Regions from separate parts of the Kitasatospora sp. NPDC057936 genome, predicted to be linked through region 1. Evidence: predicted binding sites of a transcription regulator. Region 1 holds the regulator's gene; the other holds the start of a gene.

Region 1 (7,184 bases):
CGCCCTCGACGGCCGCGAAGCACACCGAGCCGAGCCCGGTGGGCAGGAACCCGGCGCCGGCCTCCAGGGTGAGCGCGGCCGAGGGGACGCCGAACAGCTGGTCGAGGTCGGGCTTGACGGGCTTGGTGCGGCCGAACAGGGCGTCCAGGATTCCCACGGCGGTCCCTTCAGGCGGGTCGGCGGGTCGGCGGGTCGGCGGGTCGGCGGGTCGGCGGGGCTCAGCGGCCCAGCTGGGCGGAGATCTTCGCCAGCTGCTCCAGCCGCTTCTCCAGCGTCGGGTGGGTGGAGAGCAGCTGGGAGGCCGTCTCCTTGGCGCTCAGCGCCGGGGCGAAGTAGAAGGCGTTGTAGGGCTGGGCCTGGCGCAGGTCCTTGGACGGGATCGCGGCGATCTGCCCGGTGACCTTGGTGAGCGCCGACGCGAGCGCGCTGGGCCGGCCGGTGAGCTGGGCGGCGGCGCGGTCGGCGGCGAGCTCGCGGTAGCGCGACAGCAGCCGCGTGAGCAGGAAGCTGATCGCGTAGACGACGATGGACACCAGCGGGATGATCAGCGCCGCGATCGCCGCGTTCTGGTCGTTGTTGTTGCGCCCGCCGCCGATGAACCCGCCGTACATGGCGATCCTGGTCATCGCCCCGGCGAGGACGCCGAGGAACCCGGCGATCGTCATCACGGCGACGTCCCGGTGGGCGACGTGCGAGAGCTCGTGCGCGAGGACGCCCTCCAGCTCCTCGGGCTCCAGCCGGCGCAGCAGGCCGGTGGTGACGCACACGACGGCGTTCTGCGGGTTGCGGCCGGTGGCGAAGGCGTTCGGCATGTCGCTGTCGGCGACCGCCACCCTGGGCTTGGGCATGTCGGCGAGCGCGCAGAGCCGGTCGACGGTGCCGTGCAACTGCGGGTACTGCTCGGGGGACACCGGGCGGGCGCCCATGGCCCGTTCGGTGATCTTGTCGCTGAACCAGAACTGGGCCACGAACAGCCCGCCGGAGATCAGCACGATCAGGGGCCAGGCGCCGCGCAGCAGCACGATCAGCAGGCCGGTGAATCCGACGTACAACAGCCCGATCACGAACATGGTCCCGACCATCCGGCCGGTCAGGCCGCGGTCGGGCGCGAATCGGGTGTGCTGGGCCGAGCTCGACATCGCTTGCTCCTCCGTTCGCCGTCCGCTATCGATGCTGCCACCCGGACGGCCGCGGGGCACCACCCCCGCGCCGGGAACTGCGGGCAGGATCACCCCCGCTGCGCCGTTCCTGCCGTCGGACCCGGGCCGTACACTGGCAGGTAGGGTTCTGGCACTCGTGCGCTCAGAGTGCCAAACCCGGGCCTTCCAGGCCCGCATCAGCTCGATACGTCACAACGGACAACGTGCGAAGACGGAGGTGCGTGCCCCATGGCCGGTGAGGTCCGCCAGCTCGACGACCGCAAGCTCGCCGTGCTGCGCGCGATCGTCCAGGACTACGTGGGCACCGAGGAGCCGGTCGGCTCGAAGGCCCTGGTGGAGCGGCACAACCTCGGGGTCTCCCCGGCCACCGTCCGCAACGACATGGCGGCGCTGGAGGAGGAGGGGTACATCCACCAGCCGCACACCAGCGCCGGGCGCATCCCCACCGACAAGGGGTACCGGCTGTTCGTCGACCGGCTCGCCGAGGTCAAGCCGATGAGCGCGCCCGAGCGGCGCGCGATCCGGCACTTCCTGGAGGGCGCGGTCGACCTGGACGACACCGTCGCACGCACCGTGCGGCTGCTCGCCCAGCTCACCCGGCAGGTCGCCGTCGTGCAGTACCCCTCGCTGAGCCGCTCCACCGTGCGGCACATCGAACTCGTCGCGCTCGCCCCGGCCAAGGTGATGCTGGTCCTGATCACCAACACCGGCCGGGTCGAGCAGCGGATGGTGGACTGCCCGGGCACCGTCGGCGAGACGGCCTTGTCGGACCTGCGGGCCCGGATCAACGCGCGGGCCGTCGGCCAGCGCCTGCCGGACGTCCCGGCGGCGCTGGAGGAGCTGCCCGCGATGTTCGAACAGGTCGACCGGCCGACCGTCACCACGGTCCTGGCGACGCTGTTCGAGGCGCTCGCCGAGCAGAACGAGGAGCGGATCATGCTGGCCGGCACGGCCAACCTGACCCGCTTCGGCCACGACTTCCCGCTCACCATCCAGCCGGTCCTGGAGGCCCTGGAGGAGCAGGTCGTCCTGCTCCGCCTCCTGGGTGAGACCACGGACGCGGCGATGACGGTCCGGATCGGCCGGGAGAACGCCTACGAGGGGCTGAATTCCACCTCGGTGGTGTCCGTCGGCTACGGTTCGGGCGACGAGAGCGTGGCCAAACTGGGTGTGATCGGTCCGACCCGGATGGACTATCCGGGCACAATGGGGGCGGTGCGAGCGGTGGCGCGGTACGTGGGTCAGATCCTGGCCGAGTCGTAGCAATCAGCCACCGCTGGACAGACCAGCGGTGGTGCCCTGTCGCAGCACTACTACAGGCGGAACAAGCGGAGCATTAGGTGGCCACGGACTACTACGCGGTACTCGGCGTCCGACGGGATGCGGGGCAGGACGAGATCAAGAAGGCGTTCCGGCGCCTGGCACGCGAACTGCACCCGGACGTCAACCCGGACCCGAAGACGCAGGAGCGGTTCAAGGAGATCAACGCCGCCTACGAGGTGCTCTCCGACCCGCAGAAGCGGCAGGTCTACGACCTCGGCGGCGACCCGCTCTCGCCGGGCGGCGGCGGTGGCGCGGGCGGCTTCGGCGCCGGCGCGGCCGGTTTCGGCTTCTCCGACATCATGGACGCCTTCTTCGGCGCCGCGGCCGGCCAGCGGGGCCCGCGCTCGCGCACCCGCCGCGGGCAGGACGCCATGATCCGGCTGGAGATCACCCTGGAGGAGGCCGCGTTCGGCACCACCAAGGAGCTCCAGGTCGACACGGCCGTCACCTGCACCACGTGCAGCGGGGAGGGCGCCGCGCCCGGCACCTCCGCGCAGACCTGTGACATGTGTCGCGGCAAGGGCGAGGTCTCCCAGGTCACCCGGTCCTTCCTGGGCCAGGTCATGACCTCCCGCCCCTGCCCGCAGTGCCAGGGCTTCGGCACCGTCGTGCCGACCCCGTGCCCGGAGTGCGCCGGCGACGGCCGGGTCCGCGCCCGCCGCACCCTGACCGTCAAGATCCCGGCCGGTGTCGACAACGGCACCCGGATCCAGCTGGCCGGCGAGGGCGAGGTCGGCCCCGGCGGCGGCCCGGCCGGCGACCTGTACGTCGAGATCGCCGAGACCACGCACACCGTCTTCCAGCGGCGCGGGGACGACCTGCACTGCACCGTCACCATCCCGATGACGGCCGCCTCGCTCGGCACCCAGGTGCCGCTGCAGACCCTGGACGGGCTGGAGGAGGTCGACATCCGGCCCGGCACCCAGTCCGGCCAGTCGATCCCGCTGCACGGCCGCGGCATCACCCACCTGCGCGGGGGCGGCCGGGGCGACCTGATAGTGCACGTCGAGGTGCAGACGCCCACCAAGCTCGACGCCGAGCAGGAGGAGCTGCTGCGCCGTCTCGCGGTGCTGCGCGGCGAGGAGCGCCCGTCCGGCCAGTTCGCGCCGGGCCAGCAGGGCCTGTTCTCGCGTCTGAAGGACGCGTTCAACGGCCGCTAGCCGTCCGCGGAGGGGTGCCGGGGCCTCGCCCCGGCACCCCTTTCGCGTTCCGTCCCCCCTGGTCGCGGGCCCTGGCCGTGGTTGCCGGCCCGGGCCGCAGGTCCCACCCCGGAAAGGTTCCCCCTCATGACCGCCCCCGTGTTCGTCGTAGAGACCGAGCGGATCGCCGCCGCCGCGCCCGGGGCCGTGGTGCGGCTGGACGGGCCGGAGGGGCGCCACGCGGCCGCGGTGAAGCGGCTGACGGCGGGCGAGGCGGTCACCCTGGCCGACGGGCTGGGGCTCGGCGTGGACGGGACGGTCGCCGAGGTGCTCGGCAAGGACGCGATCGACGTCACGGTGGCCGCCGTGCGCCGCGAGCCGGAGCCGGCGCCGCGGATCGTCGTCGTCCAGGCGCTGCCCAAGGGCGACCGCGGCGAGCTGGCCGTGGAGACCATGACCGAGGTCGGCGTGGACGTCGTGATCCCGTGGGCCGCCTCGCGCTGCATCACCCAGTGGAAGGGCGAGCGCGGCGCCAAGGCGCTCGCCAAGTGGCGCGCCACCGCCCGGGAGGCGGGCAAGCAGTCCCGCCGGCTGCGCTTCCCCGAGGTGCGGGACCTGATGACGACCCGCCAGCTGACCCCCGTCCTGGCCGGCGCCGCGTTCGCCGCGGTGCTGCACGAGGAGGGCTCCGAGCCGCTGGCCGCCGCCGCGCTGCCGGCCGCCGGGGACGTCGTCCTGGTGGTCGGCCCCGAGGGCGGCGTCTCCCCGGAGGAGCTGGCCGCCTTCGCCGAGGCGGGCGCGAAGCCGCACCGGCTCGGCCCGTCGGTGCTGCGCACCTCGACGGCCGGCGTGGCCGCCGGGGCGCTGCTGCTCGGGCGCACGGGGCGCTGGGCCTGACGGCCCCTGCGTTCGGGGGCCGCCCGGATCCCGCCCGGTTTTCGCCCGGTTCCCACTCGGATTCCGTCCGGATCCCGCCCGGTCTCACCCGGGTGGAGTCGGGTAAAAGCGGCCCGCCCCGTCCGCGTACGTGCCTACGCTGGCGGCGTGACGGAACCCCTCAGCAACCCTGTCGGCGCATACCTGCGCCACCCGCATCTGCACGGTGACCTGGTCACCTTCGTCGCCGAGAACGACGTCTGGCTCGCCCCTCTGGACGGTGGCCGGGCCTGGCGGCTGACGGCCGATCACCTGCCCGTCCACCACCCGCGGTTCTCCCCGGACGGGCGGCACATCGCCTACACCTCCGCCCGGGACGGCGCGCCCGAGGTGCACGTCGTGCCGGTGGACGGCGGCCCGTCGCGGCGTCTGACCCACTGGGGCAGCGGCCAGACCCAGCTACAGGGGTGGACCGCCGACGGCCGTCCGATCGCCACCACCACCGCCGGGCAGGCCACCCTGCGCCGCACCTGGGCGCACGCGGTGCCGCTGGACGGCGGCGAGCCGGTGCGGCTGCCGTACGGGCCGGTCGGCGGGCTGGCCTTCGAGCCGGACGGCGACCGGGTGCTGCTGGGCACCGTCAACAACCGCGAACCGGCCTGGTGGAAGCGCTACCGGGGCGGCCGGGCGGGCAAGCTGTGGATCGGCCGGGACGAGTTCGTCCGGATCCACGAGGACCTCGACGGGCAGCTCTCCTCGCCGCTGTGGGTGGCCGGCGCGGACGGCTCGCGGATCGCGTTCCTGTCCGACCACGAGGGCGTCGGCGAGCTCTACTCCAGCCTTCCGGACGGCACCGGCCTGCGCCGCCACACCACCTCCCCGGACGGCTTCTACGCCCGCAACGCCGCGACCGACGGCACCCGGGTGGTCTGGCACCGGGCCGGCGACCTGTGGCTCCTGGAGGACCTGGCCGAGGGCGCCGAGCCGCGCCGCCTGGACGTCCGGCTGGCCGGGCCGCGCACCGGCCGCCGCCCGCGCCCGGTGCACGCCGCGCACTGGCTGGAGACCGTCGCCCCGGACCGCACCGGCCGGGCCAGCGCCGTCGTGGTGCGCGGGAGCGTGCACTGGCTGACCCACCGCGAGGGCCCGGCCCGGGTGCTGGACGAGACGCCGGGCGTGCGCGGCCGGCTGGCCCGCGTGGTGCCGGGCGAGGACGGCGCGCAGGGCGTGCTGTGGGTGTCGGACGCCGGGGGCGAGGACGGGCTGGAGTTCGCCCCCGCCGTCCACGGCGCCGAGCGCCGCCGGCTGGCCGCCGGACAGCTCGGCCGGGTCAACTCGCTGATGGTCTCCCCGGACGGCAAGCAGGCGGCGCTCGGCGTGCACGACGGCCGGGTGCTGCTGGTGACGCTCGCCGACGGCGCCGTGCACGAGCTGGCCCGCAGCACCGACGGCGAGGTCAGCGGCCTGGTGTTCAGCCCGGACTCCGCGTGGCTGGCCTGGTCGCGCCCGGTGCCGGGCAGCGGGGCGTGGTCGCTGCGCCAGATCGTGCTGGCGAACCTGGCCACCCGGACGGTCGGCGAGGTCACCCAGCAGCGCTTCGTCGACACCGCGCCGGCCTTCACCGCGGACGGCCGCTACCTGGCCTTCCTGTCGGTGCGCAACTTCGACCCGGTCTACGACTCGCACGTCTTCGACCTGTCCTTCCCCAACGGCTGCCGCCCGTACCTGATCACGCTGGCCGCCGACACGCCGTCCCCGTTCGGCCCGCAGCGGGCCGGGCGCCCGCTCGGCGGGGAGGACGAGGAGCCGCGCGGCAAGAAGGGCGACGGCGAGGAGGGCGGCGCCGACGCCGCGCCGGTGACCAGGGTCGACCTGGACGGCATCGCCGACCGGATCGTCCCCTTCCCGGTGGAGGGCGGCCGCTTCGGCGCGCTCAAGGCGGGCAAGGACGGCGTGCTGTGGACGCGCCTGCCGCTGCTCGGCGAACTCGGCGACGAGGCGGCCTCGCTGGAGGACGAACGGCCCCGGGCCACGCTGGAGCGCTTCGACCTCAAGAAGCGCCGGGCCGAGCCGCTCGTGCACGGCCTGGACTGGTTCGCGGTCAGCGGGGACGGCAGCCGGCTGGCGGTCGTGGACGAGGGCGAGCTGCGGATCCTCCCGGCCGACCACAAGGCGGGCGACGAGGACGAGACGGCCGTCGACCTCGCCCGGCTGCGGGTGACGGTCGACCCGGCCGCCGAGTGGCGCCAGATGTACGCCGAGAACGGCCGGCTGATGCGCGACAATTTCTGGCGCCCGGACCTCTCCGGCGTCGACTGGGACGGCGTCCTGGAGCGCTACCGCCCGCTGGTCGAACGGGTCGGCTCGCACGACGACCTGGTCGACCTGCTCTGGGAGGTGCACGGCGAACTCGCCACCTCGCACGCCTACGTCATGCCCTACGGCCTGCACACCGAGCCCGCGCGGCGCCAGGGCCTGCTCGGCGCCGACCTGGTCAAGGACGGGGACCTCTGGCGGATCGCCCGGATCCTGCCCGGCGAGTCCTCCGACCCCCGGGCCCGCTCGCCGCTCGCCGCGCCCGGCGCCGCGATCCGCCCCGGGGACGCCGTCCTCGCCGTCAACGGCCGCCCGGTGGACCCGGTCACCGGCCCGGCGCCGCTGCTGGCCGGGACCGCCGGGCAGCCCG
Region 2 (7,184 bases), on a different contig from region 1:
CCGTCTCGGGCTCTTAGGCTGGAGGGGCAGGACGACCGGGTCGAGCAGCGGGGTGAACAGGGTGAGCGAGCAGGGACAGGGCCAGGCAGGTGGCCGGGCGCAGGAGCAGGAGGCGCCGGATCAGCCGGAGCAGGCCGCGCGGGAGCGCGAGGCGAAGGAGCAGGCGCGGGCGAAGGCGCGCCTCGTCTTCGGGGACCCGCTGGACCGGCAGTCCCGGGACGACACCGACTCCGGCTGGGGCGACCGCCCCGGGGCCGGGAGCGGGCGGGGGCTGGACTGGTACCTGAGCCAGCGCCCGCCGCACCACGGCGACTGAGCGGGACGAGGAACGAGGGACGAGGGCAGGACGGGACGGGCCGCGCTCAGCGCAGCGGGGCGACCAGTGCGTCGCGGATCTCGGTGAGCAGCTGGACCTCCTTGGCCTCGGCCTCCGCCACCTCCTCGGCGAGGGACTTGCGCCGGGCGGCCATGCGGTTCATGGGAATGATCAGGACGAAGTAGACGACGGCGGCGGTGATCAGGAACTGGAGCACGGCGCTGAGCACCGAGCCCCAGAGGATGAGGATCCCGGACACGACCTCGCCGGTGGGGGCCACCTCGCAGGGCCCCTTGAGGCAGGAACTGTAGGACGCGAGGTCCTTCGTCCCGAAGACACCGACGATCGGATTGATGACGCCCTTGACGAAGGCGTTGACGATGTTGGTGAAGGCCGCGCCGATGACGACGGCGACGGCGAGCTCGACGACATTTCCACGCAGCAGGAATTCCTTGAAGCCCTTCATGCCGCCTCGAACGACGAAGTCGTCGGCCGGTTACGGGTGATCATCCGAAGCCCCGGATTGACAACCCGCCTGGCCCAGCGCGCCACCGGACGGCGGTGGCAGCCCGGCCCGCGCGGGCCCGAACGCGAGCGCCGCGGCCACCGCGAGCAGCACCAACGCCGGCACCCCGGCCCGCCGCCGGACGGCGCGCCACCAGCGGTGCCGTCCGCCGGCCCCGCGCCGGATCGGCCGGAAGCTCGGCACGGCCCGTCGGGGCGGAACGGTGGGTGCGGGCAGCGGGACGGCGTGGCTGAGGGCGTTCATCGGGAACCACCTCCGGGGTCGGTCGGTCTCTGGTGACCCCACGATGAGCGTCCGCCGCGAAAGCCGGAAGATGTTATCCGCAGCCTGTGGAAAACCCCGGCCCTGTGGACGATTCCGTACACCCGTACGAGCTGGCCGGGCCCGTGAACGTTGACGCGCCCGGCGATGAGGGAGCTGCCCCGAGAACGGCGGAAGGCCCGCCGCCACCGCGTGGAGCGGGGCAGCGGGCCTTCCGGTGCGTGCTGGGGTCAGCCGGCGGCCGGAGCCGGGGAGGACGAGCCCGAGGTGGACGACGCCGGGGTCGAGGACGACCCGGACGACGAGGACGTCGTCGACGAGCCCGACGACGAGGAGCTCACCGAGCTGCTCGACGAGGAGCGGCTGTCGGTCCGGTAGAAGCCCGAGCCCTTGAAGACCACGCCCACGGCCGAGAAGACCTTGCGCAGCTTCCCCTGGCAGTCGGGGCAGGTGGTCAGCGCGTCGTCGGTGAACTTCTGCACCGCCTCCAGGCCGTTGCCGCACTCGGTGCACTGGTACTGGTACGTGGGCACTTGTCTTCCTCCTGGCACTCGCGCCTGATGAGTGCTAACGATGGTCAATGATGCGGTATTCCGCTGGATGAGTCCAGCGACTCCGGTGTGACATGGGCCCGGTCGGGCCGCCGTCAGCCCTTGGCGGCGCCCACCAGCTGCGGCTCGGCGGCGGCCGGGACGGTGCCGGCGCCGGCGCCGGATCCGGCGACCACCGTGCTCGCCCCGCCCGACGGCGCCAGCAGGTGCCGCAGCGAGACCAGCGCGGCCAGGCCCAGCCCGGCGCCGACGGCCGGCACCAGGAACCCGGCCGACGGCCCGTGGCTGTCGATCAGCCCCCCGGCCACCATCGAGCCGACCGCCAGGCCGAGGCCGATGGCGCCGGTCAGCCAGGTGAAGGCCTCGGTCTTGGCGCCGTCCGCGACCAGCGTCTCGACCAGGGTGTAGCCGCTGATCAGGGTCGGCGCGATGGCCAGGCCGCAGACCAGTCCGGCGATCGAGAGGGTGACCAGGTTGGGCATCGCCCACAGCGTCGAGCAGCCCAGCACCAGCAGGGTGTAGCTGGTGATCATGCGCTGCTGCACCGCGCGCCGCCAGGCGATCACGCCGTAGAGCACGCCGGCCACCATCGAGCCGCCGGCGAAGATGCCGTACACGGTGCCGGCCGCGGCGTGCTGCCCGACCGAGTCGGCGAAGGCGTTGACCGAGACCTGCATGCCGCCGAACACGGCGCCGACGCCGAGGATGGCGCCGGCCAGCAGCCGGACGCCGGGCGAGGCGAGCGCGGAGACGCGCTGCGCCCCGGGCCGCGGCACGATCCGGGCCGGCGCGGTGCGGCGCTGGGCGGCGAAGGCCAGGCCGCCGACGAAGGTGAGCGCGGCCTCCGTGATCAGGCTCGCGGAGGGGCTGACCGAGGTGGCGATCTTGGCGGCCAGGATCGGGCCGACGACGAAGGTGAGCTCGTCCGTGACGGACTCGAACGCGAACGCGGTGCCGACCTTGGCGGCGGAGGAGGCGGAGGCGCCCTCGGCACCGAGCTTGGCCACCCAGCGGGCGCGGACCATCGCGCCGATCTGCGGCACGCTGGCCCCGGCCGGGACGGCGGCCAGGCACAGGCTCCAGGCCGGCGCGTGGCCGTTCGCGAGGACGATCAGCGCGGCGACCGAGGCGGCGTGCACGAAGACGGTCGGGACGAGGACGGTGGCCTGCCCGTACCGGTCGGCGAGCCGGCCGGTCTGCGGGCCGATCAGGGCCTGGGCGACGGCGGCGACCGCCGTGACGGTGCCGGCCGTGCCCCACGAGCCGCCGGTGCCCGTGACGAGCATCAGGATGCCCATGCCGAGCATGGCGTAGGGCAGCCGCGCGACGAACGCGGGTGCCAGGAACGTCCAGGCACCCGGGGTGCGCAGCAGCGCGCCGTACCCGACGCGCGCGGGTGCGGCGTCCGGGGCGGTGGGGGTGTCCGTGGCGTCGTCGACCGTTCGGCGGGCCGTCACGGTCGTCCTTCCTGCTGCCTGGTAGCGCGGCAAGGGCATGGGGTGGCCCCGACGGCGCCGAGAGTCGTCCTCTCGTGCGTCGACCGGGGTAGATACCGGGCCGCTCCGGCGTGGTTGCCGAGAGCCGGGCCGCAGCCGCCGAGCGGTCGCGCCAACTCTGCATCAGGCAGATGCTGGGTTGGTCAAAAAGCGGTGTTCTTCCACCATACAGTTACGCGCGTAGATAGCGCTAGGCCCCAACGGATCCAAGCCGGAACGGGCTTCCAGGCCCCGAAAGGCCCGGTACGCCACTACTGTACGGCTCACTTCCCGTACAGCCACCCCGCGAGCTTGCCGCCCTTGTCCACGGCCCGCAGCCGCTTCTCCGCCGCCTCGCCGACCTCGTCCGTCGTGACGACGAGCAGCTCGTCGCCGCCGCGCAGCACCGTCGCCCGGTCCGGCACGAAGGAGCTCCCCTCCCGGACGACCAGGGTGACCGCCGCCCCCTTGGGCAGCCGCAGCTCGCCGACCTCCACGCCGGACATCCGGGACTCGGGGGAGAGCGCGACGGACAGCAGGTGGCCGTGCAGCTTCTCCAGCGGCGCGGACTCGATGTCGAGGTCCTGGCCCATCGCGCCCTCGCCGATCTTCAGCTGCCTGGCCACCCAGGGCAGGGTCGGGCCCTGGAGCAGGGTGAAGACGACGACCAGGATGAAGACGATGTTGAAGACGTCCTCGGCCTTGTGCGCGCCCGAGACCACCGGGATGGTGGCGAGCACGATGGGCACCGCCCCGCGCAGCCCGGCCCAGCTCAGCAGGGCCTGCTCCTTGCCGGGCACCCGGAACGGCGTCAGGGTGAGCACCACCGACAGCGGCCGCGCGAGGAAGACCAGCACCCCGCCGATGACGAGCGCCGGGATCACCGCGTCGCCCATCGTCTCGGGCGTGCACAGCAGGCCGAGCAGGACGAACATCCCGATCTGCCCGATCCAGGCCAGGCCGTCCGCGAAGCCGCGCACCGCCGGGCCGTGCGGCAGCTTGGCGTTGCCGAGGATCACGGCGCTGATGTAGACGGCGAGGAAGCCGGAGCCGTGCAGCAGCGCGCCGCCCGCGTAGGCGAGCACGGTCAGCGCCATGACGGCGATCGGGTAGAGGCCGGAGGACGGCAGGGCGACGTGCTTGATCCCGAACGCGCCGAGCTTGCCGACCGCGAGGCCGATCACCGCGCCGATCGCGAGCTCGGCGGCGATCGTGCCGAGCAGGACGTACCAGGAGTCCAGCTCGCCGGTGGTGGCGAAGGCGACGACCAGGATGACGACGGGCGCGTCGTTGAATCCGGACTCGGCCTCCAGCAGGCCGGTGAGCCGGTGCGGCAGCGGGACCATCCGCAGGACGGAGAAGACGGCCGCGGCGTCGGTGGAGGAGACGATCGCGCCGAGCAGCATCGAGGTGCGCCAGTCCAGGCCGACCAGCCAGTGCGCGCCGGCGGCGGTGACGAACACGCTCACCCCGACGCCGACGGTGGCGAGCACGGTGGCCGCCGGCATCACCGGCTTGACCTCTCTCCAGCTGGTCTTCAGGCCGCCCTCGGCGAGGATCACCACGAGGGCCGCGTAGCCGATCACCTGGGTGAGCTCGGCGTTGTTGAAGGTGACGCCGATGCCGTTCTGGCCGAGGGCGACGCCGATCCCGAGGTAGATGAGGAGGCTGGGTAGCCCTGATCGGGTCGATATCCGCACGGCGACCACCGCGACCAGGAGGATCACGGAGAACTCGAGAAGCAGCTGGTTCAGGTGGTCGACGTTCACGCAGGGGCACCTCGTGCAGGCATGGGGGCGGGCGGGGTGTCTCTCGGTGGTGCTGGTGTCTCTCGGTGGTGCTGGTGGTGCTGGAGTCTCTCGGTGATGCAGGTGATGCGGGTAGTGCTGGTGGTACCGGGGTGAGCCGCGGACCCGTTAAGAAGCCGTCAATACTCCTCTTGCGGATCGTTACTCATTCTAACATTTTGCCATATCTTTAGTTGGGCTCCTCACACAGGCCCCGTTCCGGGCCGTCCCCGTGCACGCCGTCCCATGGACTCGGCCTAATGTGGTGCCCTGTCACGGCCGCAGGCCCTGGACACGCCCGCCCGCCCCGAAGTCGAGGACCGCAAGGACCCAGATGCCCCGCTCCAAGAAGTTCCGGCGCGCCCGTCTGATCGTGATCGTGCTGGTCGTGCTGCTGGTGGCCGGCGTCGGCTACGGCGGTTACCGGGGGGTCGCCGCGGTCCGCGCGTCCTTCCCGACGGTCGACGGCACCGTGAAGATCGCGGGCCTGAGCGCGCCGGTCGACGTCAAGCGCGACGCCAACGGCATCCCGCAGATCTACGCCGACACCTCCGAGGACCTCTACCGCGCCCAGGGCTACGTCCAGGCGCAGGACCGCTTCTGGGAGATGGACGTCCGCCGGCACATCACCGCCGGCCGCCTCTCCGAGATGTTCGGCGACTCCCAGGTCGACACCGACTCCTTCATCCGCACCATGGGCTGGCGCCAGGTGGCGCAGAAGGAGTTCGACACCAAGCTCTCGCCGGAGACCAAGAAGTACCTCCAGGCGTACTCGGACGGCGTCAACGCCTGGCTGGCCGAGCACCCGGGCGGGGAGAAGGCCTCGCTGGAGTACGCGATGCTCGGCGCCGTCAACAGCGGCTACAAGCCCGAGCAGTGGAGCCCGGTCGACTCGGTGGCCTGGCTCAAGGCGATGGCCTGGAACCTCTCCGGGAACCTCCAGGAGGAGATCGACCGCTCGCTGCTGTCCCAGGACTTCACCCCGGACAAGATCGCCGAGCTGTACCCGGACTACCCGTACGCCCGCAACGGCACGATCGTGAAGACCGGCACGGTCTCGGGCGACACCTACCGCCCGGCCGACGGCTCCACCGCGCCGGGCACCGGCAACCCCGCGGCCCCCACCGCGCAGGGCGCGGCCACCACCAAGGCGCTCCTGCAGGGCCTCACCGACCGGGTCGACGCGATGCCGCAGCTGCTCGGCCGCCCGGGCCAGGGCATCGGTTCCAACTCCTGGGTGGTGGCCGGCTCGCACACCACGACCGGCCAGCCGCTGATGGCCAACGACCCGCACCTCGGCCCCGGCCTGCCCTCGGTCTGGTACCAGACGGGCCTGCACTGCCGCACCGTTTCGCCGACCTGCCAGTTCGACGTCACCGGCTTCACCTTCGCGGGCATGCCCGGCGTGGTGATCGGCCACAACAAGGACGTCGCCTGGGGCTTCACCAACCTGGGCGCCGACGTCACCGACCTGTACCTGGAGAAGGTCACCGGCCCGGACACCTACCAGGTGGACGGCAAGGACGTGAAGTTCGACCTCCGCAAGGAGACCATCAAGGTCGCCGGCGGCGAGGACCGCACCATCACCGTCCGCACCACCCAGACCGGCGCCCCGCTCATCTCCGACCAGAGCACCGAGCAGCAGAACGTCGGCAAGTACGCCCCGAACGGCAGCGCCGCCCCCGACCGCGGCACCGGCGGCTACGGCGTCGCCCTGCAGTGGACGGCGCTGAACCCCGGCAAGACGATGGACGCCGTCTTCGAGCTGGACAAGGCGAAGAACTGGGACGACTTCCGCAACGCCGCCAAGGACTTCGCCGTCCCCGCGCAGAACCTGATCTACGCCGACGCGAAGAACATCGGCTACCAGGCCCCGGGTGACATCCCGGTCCGCGGCAAGGGCGACGGCACGCTCCCGGCCCCGGGCTGGGACTCCGCCTACCAGTGGAAGGGCTCGATCCCCTTCGCCGCGCTGCCGTACAGCTTCAACCCGTCCGCCGGCTACATCGTCACCGCCAACCAGGCCGTGGTCGACCCGACGTACAAGTACAGCATCACCAAGGACTGGGAGTACGGCACCCGGGCCAAGGAGATCACCGACCAGATCGACGGCCTGCTCAAGAACAACGGCAAGATCTCGCCGGACGACATGCAGACCCTGCAGCTGGACAACACCAGCGTCATGGCCAAGACGCTCGTCCCGCTGCTGCTCAAGCAGCAGATCGACGACCCGTACGTGCGCGAGGCCCAGGACCTCCTGAAGGACTG

What was found. The regulator HrcA, encoded in region 1, represses chaperone genes, less so after heat shock. The targets are predictions, from matches to a motif close to TTNGCACTCNGNNNNNCNGAGTGCNAA.
Region 2: ACFVU9_RS21415 (FmdB family zinc ribbon protein) is a predicted target of HrcA. The motif match lies at 1,648-1,674, and genes of this name have one in related genera.

The regions. Positions count from the first base shown of each region.
Region 1 is NZ_JBHVPD010000003.1:9,337-16,520, forward strand. Features, by position in the region: gene ACFVU9_RS02235 (hypothetical protein) at 1-157, opposite strand, end outside; gene htpX (zinc metalloprotease HtpX) at 219-1,139, opposite strand; gene hrcA (heat-inducible transcriptional repressor HrcA) at 1,389-2,423, shown strand; gene dnaJ (molecular chaperone DnaJ) at 2,501-3,643, shown strand; gene ACFVU9_RS02255 (16S rRNA (uracil(1498)-N(3))-methyltransferase) at 3,770-4,519, shown strand; gene ACFVU9_RS02260 (S41 family peptidase) at 4,667-7,184, shown strand, end outside.
Region 2 is NZ_JBHVPD010000039.1:70,468-77,651, reverse strand. Features, by position in the region: gene ACFVU9_RS21430 (hypothetical protein) at 62-316, shown strand; gene mscL (large conductance mechanosensitive channel protein MscL) at 363-782, opposite strand; gene ACFVU9_RS21420 (hypothetical protein) at 813-1,085, opposite strand; gene ACFVU9_RS21415 (FmdB family zinc ribbon protein) at 1,334-1,636, opposite strand; gene ACFVU9_RS21410 (MFS transporter) at 1,750-3,111, opposite strand; gene ACFVU9_RS21405 (potassium/proton antiporter) at 3,414-4,898, opposite strand; gene ACFVU9_RS21400 (penicillin acylase family protein) at 5,251-7,184, shown strand, end outside.